Regions from separate parts of the Staphylococcus piscifermentans genome, predicted to be linked through region 1. Evidence: riboswitches for the same ligand, from Rfam matches in the RefSeq annotation. Region 1 holds a riboswitch; the other holds the start of a gene.
What was found. Region 1 has a riboswitch for S-adenosylmethionine ahead of metK (methionine adenosyltransferase). Riboswitches for the same ligand answer to the same signal wherever they lie in the genome.
Positions count from the first base shown of each region.

Region 2: it holds a riboswitch for S-adenosylmethionine, as region 1 does, so the genes downstream of both, CKV71_RS12250 (aminotransferase class I/II-fold pyridoxal phosphate-dependent enzyme) here and metK (methionine adenosyltransferase) in region 1, are expected to answer to the same signal.

Region 1 covers NZ_LT906447.1:1,224,895-1,228,111, reverse strand. Annotated here, with positions in the region: gene CKV71_RS05700 (nuclease-related domain-containing protein) at 1-613, opposite strand, end outside; gene metK (methionine adenosyltransferase) at 710-1,906, opposite strand; SAM riboswitch class I at 2,016-2,131, opposite strand; gene pckA (phosphoenolpyruvate carboxykinase (ATP)) at 2,294-3,217, shown strand, end outside.
Region 2 covers NZ_LT906447.1:2,603,520-2,606,736, reverse strand. Annotated here, with positions in the region: gene CKV71_RS12260 (hypothetical protein) at 1-821, shown strand, start outside; gene CKV71_RS12595 (hypothetical protein) at 836-1,783, shown strand; SAM riboswitch class I at 1,896-2,007, shown strand; gene CKV71_RS12250 (aminotransferase class I/II-fold pyridoxal phosphate-dependent enzyme) at 2,105-3,217, shown strand, end outside.

The DNA of each region.
Region 1 (3,217 bases):
CAGATTGTTGATCGTCATTTTCATCTAATACTAAAGTTTGCGGTGTACGCTGATCTAAATTCAAGACATTGAAAACTTGTTCAATGGTAGGTAATTCAGCAAACTGTTTGCCGCTGATACCATTATAAACGTGCCCTTTTAAAAGTTGCGAGTCTATAATGTATAAACCTGTACGTGTTAACACTAAATGGCTGATACGTTCGATATCATTCATATCATTTTTCGGCAAGAAGATGTTTGCCATAATATGCATATCTTCAGGGCGAATACGTTTTTCTTTCACTAAGCGTTCTCTTATACCGATAAGACGCATATCAGTGATGTATTCGCTATGGTTTTTTGAAAACAGCTTCAATGCATCAATTTCACGATCTTTCGAATCGACTGTGGCATCAAAATCAGCACGTTGTTTTGTTACTGTTTTCTTATGTTCTACACGTTCTTTTTCAAGCTCATCTTCGTAATTATCTTTCAAGCTTTTTTCTTTTGCTTCATATTGTTCTTCTGCTTGCTGTTGTGCTTTCTTTTTACTGTTTAATGCAGTTAAGAATAATATTAAGAATATAACAGCTATGACTATCGCTGCTACTAAACCAATTTCCAATGGTCCCATACATATTCCGCTCCTTTACTTGTCTTACGTTTCATTATAAAGGAAAGTTTCGATTCTATCGATAATAATCCTGAATTTCATGCAAAAATCGCAGAATTATGCTTGGACCGCTTCTTTCAATACATCCACTTTATCTACACGTTCCCAAGGCAATGCAATGTCTGTACGGCCGAAATGACCATAAGCTGCAGTTTGTTTGTATATCGGGCGTTTTAAATCCAACATTTTAATAATACCTGCTGGACGTAAATCGAAATTATCACGTACCGCTTCTACTAATTTGCCTTCAGAAACTTTTCCAGTTCCAAATGTATCGATGGAAATTGAAACAGGTTCTGCTACACCGATAGCATAAGCAAGTTGGACTTCACATTTATCAGCTAATCCTGCCGCTACAATATTTTTAGCTACATAGCGTGCTGCATAAGCTGCTGAACGGTCTACTTTTGTTGGATCTTTACCGCTGAAGCATCCGCCGCCATGACGCGCAAAGCCGCCATAAGTATCAACGATAATTTTACGACCAGTCAAGCCTGCATCACCTTGTGGCCCGCCGATTACAAAACGGCCTGTCGGATTGATGAAGAACTTAGTTTCATCATCTAATAATGATGAAGGTACAATTGGGTCGATAACATGTTTACGGATATCCTCTTGAATTTGATCTAATGTTATTTCTTCAGCATGTTGTGTTGAAATTACAATTGTATCAATACGAACTGGTTTATCATTTTCATCATATTCTACTGTAACTTGCACTTTTCCGTCAGGACGCAAGTATTTTAAAGTACCATCTTTACGTACATCTGATAAACGTTTCGCAAGTTGATGCGAGAAGAAAATCGGTGTCGGCATATACGTATCAGTCTCGTTGGTAGCGTATCCGAACATTAAACCTTGGTCCCCTGCACCTGTAGCTTCAATTTCTTCTTCGCTGATTTCATTTCTATATTCTAAAGCGCGGTCCACTGCTTGCGCAATATCAGGAGATTGTTCATCAATCGCTGACATCACTGCCATTGTTTGGTTGTCATAGCCGTATTTCGCTCTTGTATAACCGATTTCTTCAACTGTATCTCGTACTACTTTTGGAAAATCCACATAAGTGGAAGTAGAAATTTCCCCGACAATCATAGCCATTCCCGTAGTGACTACTGTCTCACATGCCACCCTTGCATCTGGATCTTTCTTTAATAATTCATCCAAAATAGCATCTGAAATTTGGTCTGCTATTTTATCAGGATGTCCTTCTGTAACAGATTCTGACGTAAATAATCTTCTATTATTCGACATAACTGACTCCTTTTGATTTTAATTACGAAAATTCTCTATCTATGAGCTCAAATTAAAAAGGGCTTTCCACTATATATACATAGAGAGAAAGCCCTTTGACGTCCTTTCGCTCTTATCGTTCAAACGTCTTATATGACATTTGCAAACGGTTTGGCACCTTTCTCCAATAAGGAGAGGTTGCTGGGCTTCGTTGGGTCCATGTCCCTCCGCCACTCAGGATAAGAGAATCCGTTACAAATAATACTACCCAAACAAAATAAAATTGTCAATTACACGAATTGTTTTTTCATAAATCCGATGTGGAATAATGGATATAGTATGTTATACTATAAAAATGTAAAGGCTTACAATTACATTAATACTTACGCGCTGGAGGGGTTTTTAAAAATGGCAGTAGATGCACAAACAAATTTAAAAAAGTTGAATCATTTGATTGAAAAACCATCATCATTATTTCAACTTACAAAAACGCAACTTTACAACAAGATTTTAGACAATAATGAAGGCGAACTCACAGAACTAGGAGCAATCAATCAATTGACTGGCCAATACACAGGTCGTTCTCCTAAAGATAAATTTATTGTAAACGAACCTTCTTACAGAGATGCAATTGACTGGGGCTCAGTAAACCAACCTATCGAAGAAGAAAAATTCCTTAGATTGTATGATAAAGTTCTAGATTACTTAGACCAAAAAGATGAACTCTACGTCTTCAACGGTTACGCAGGAAGTGACCAAGATACTCAATTACGTTTAACTGTAGTTAACGAAATGGCTTGGCACAATTTATTCGCACATAACATGTTTATCCGCCCTTCTTCTAAAGATGAAGCAGAAAAAATTAAAGCGAACTTTACAATTGTTTCTGCGCCTCACTTCAAAGCAAACCCTGAAGTAGATGGCACAGCTTCTGAAACTTTCGTTATCATTTCTTTCAAACACCGTATTATCCTTATCGGCGGAACAGAATATGCGGGTGAAATGAAGAAAGGTATCTTCTCAGTAATGAACTATTTATTACCTCAACAAGATATCATGAGTATGCATTGCTCAGCTAACGTGGGTGAAAAAGGCGACGTTGCATTATTCTTCGGATTATCTGGAACAGGTAAAACAACTTTATCAGCAGCTCCAGATCGTAAATTAATCGGTGATGATGAACACGGCTGGAATAAAAATGGTATTTTCAACATTGAAGGCGGCTGCTATGCGAAAGCTATCAATCTCTCAAAAGAAAAAGAACCTCAAATTTATAATGCAATCCGTTATGGTACAATTTTAGAAAATGTTGTAGTCGAAGAAGATGGTAAC
Region 2 (3,217 bases), 1.2 Mb from region 1:
ATGATAATCAAAAAACTGAGAAAAAAGAATCAAACTCAAAATCTACATCAAGCTCAACTGGTACAAATCAAACTAATGATAATTCTGAATCGAAAAAAGAATCAAACTCAAATGTTAAACCTGTAAGCCAACTTACACCTCAAGAAAAGGTCGCTTTAGCATTATATGCACCTAAATCAGCTGAATTTACTGTTACTCCAAGTGAGTTATTGAATCATAGTTATGTTCAAAATGGAAATGGAGGAAATATTCAACGTACGATTCAACAATTAAAATTATCAAAAGTTGAAGATGTACCTCGGTATATTCCAAATGCACCTCAAAATATGACTTTTTATGATTCAAATGATTCTAAAGCGGCTTCAGTTGTTGTTATTGGTATCAGTGATACACAAGTATTGATTTCAGGCACACAAGGGATTAATCCGTATCAACAGCTAGTAAATATAGGTGGATTATATGATGTGAAAGATCTTTATAATCAATATAAAGACCGAAATTTCCAACAAGTAGCAAATCTTATTACCTTTAGAGAATCAGCTGAACCTGCACCAAAAGAGGATAATTCAAGCAGTGACAACGAAAGCAGTTCATCAGATTCTGGAGAAAAAGTAACTCGTGCTAATGTAATCGATAAAGTGGAAGACTACGAAGGTCACAAGTTAGATACGAGTACTTATACGTATAAAGAGCCTGAACAAAAGAGTGATGGAAGCTGGGGCTTCTCCTTTGTGGATAAGTCAGGTGATCTTGCGGGATCTTATATAGTACATTCAGATGGATCGGTAGAAAAATTTGATGCAAAAGGTCAACCTGAATAGGGGGACAACAAGAGATGAAATTAAAGTATTTGTTTGCCGCTTCTGCGACTTTAGCACTTTTGCTTTCAGGATGCGGACATGGCGATAATAAATCATCAGACAACAAAGAAGACACTCAACAAGAAACAAAGCATAAAGATGACAAAACTTCTGAAAAACAAACCAATAAAGAAGGATTTTCAGAAAAGAATAGTGGGAATGATAATTCCGAATCAGAAAAAACATCTGATAATTCTAGTAATACCAAAAGTTTTAATCAACTCACTAACAAAGATAAGATTGTACTCGCAATGTTTGCAGTGGGACATTCAAAGTATGCAGAAACAACCGTTTCTGCAGAAGAACTATTAAATCATAGTTATGAGAAATGGGATGGACTTGATAAGGCGCAAAAATCAATCCAACATATTAAATTCCAAAGAACATTTGATGGTCAAGTACCAGGACAGCCTTCTAATATGGATGTTTATGAGTCATATGAATCAAAAGGCAACTATCTTACGATGATGGCTATGACAGATTCGCAGATTATTATTATGCCTGAAAAAGGAACAAATACGTATCAACAATTACTAGATTACGGTGCGATTTATAATCTTAAAAATTTATATGAAAAATATATGGATAATCCAAACTTTTCAAAAGTGGCAAACATGACTTCGGTTAGTGAAACGCCTGAAGTAGGGACAAGTAGTAAGTCAGCTGCTAACTCGGATAGCGATACCAAACAAAGCACAAGTTCAAGCGGGACAGTGACGCGTGCTAACGTTATTGATAAAGTGGAAGACTACGAAGGGCACAAGCTAGATACGAACACTTATACGTATAAAGAACCGGAGCAATTAGAAGATGGCAAGTGGGGCTTCTCATTTGTTGATAAGTCTGGCAATCTTGCAGGTTCGTATATCGTTAATTCAGACGGTTCAGTAGAAAAATTTGATGCTAAAGGACAACCTGAATAATATTTATAAGACTCTGCAGCTAATGTGCTGTGGAGTTTTTATACATGTTACTCCTATAATTGATAAATGTCAGAATTTTTAGTACAATAAGAAACGTTAATTATATTAATCAGACTTATCAAGAGAAGCAGAGGGAATTGGCCCTATGAAGCTTCAGCAACAGAAGGTTATTAAGACTGACCTCACTGTGCTTCATCCAACAAGTACAACTTGAAAGATAGGTGCATATACATAGTGGGCTATATGTTGCTTATGCAGTGACATATAGCTTTTTTTGAAAAAAGTATGACGTATCTATCATTAATAAAAGGGGGACTAGGAATGGTGATGTCAAGAAGATTAGCGAAAATACCGGATAGTTATTTTGGAAAAACAATGGGAAGAAAAATTGAACATGGACCGCTTCCTCTCATCAACATGGCAGTAGGTATTCCAGATGGAGAAACACCCAAAGGAATTGTCGATGAATTTGCGAATGCTTTGCGTGTTCCTGAAAATCAGAAATATGGTGCGTTTCATGGAAAAGAGACGTTCAAACAAGCGATTGTCGATTTTTATCAACGTCAATACGGCGTTGAATTAGATAAAGATGATGAAGTATGTATCTTATACGGTACTAAAAACGGTCTGGTAGGCTTGCCGAATTGTATTGTAAATCCAGAAGATTATGTGCTACTGCCTGATCCTGGATATACAGATTATCTGGCAGGTGTTTTATTTGCAGATGCGCACCCCTATGCTTTAGAGTTGGATCCGCCGAATTACCAGCCAGATTGGGATAAAGTACCTGAAGATATCTTGAAACAAACGAAGCTCATCTATTTAACTTATCCGAATAACCCGACAGGTTCCACAGTGACCCAAGAAGTGTTTGATGAAGCGGTTCAAAAATTCAAAGGAACACAAACTAAAATCGTGCATGATTTTGCTTATGCAGCCTTTGGATTTGATCATAAGAACCCGAGTATCTTGCAGTCAAAAGATGGAAAAGAGGTAGCTATAGAAGTCTACTCTCTGTCTAAAGGTTATAATATGTCAGGCTATCGCGTCGGATTTGCGGTAGGGAATAAAGACGTTATACAAGCATTGAAAAAGTATCATACACATCACCATGCAGGTATGTTCGGTGCATTACAAGATGCTGCTACCTTTGCTTTAAATAATTATGATGATTTTTTAGAACAACAAAGCGAAGTGTTCAGAAAACGTCGAGACCGCTTTACTGCTATTTTAGATGAAGTTGCTATTCCATATGAACCTATGACAGGCGGTATTTTCTTATGGTTAAAGACACCTGAAGGTTATACTGGAGAACAATTTGTGGAATTTCTATTACAAGATCAGTCTATATTAGTTGCACCAGGTATCCCATTTGGTGATAATGGCAATCATTATGTACGTGTCTCCCTTGCATTAGACGATGAACAATTAGAT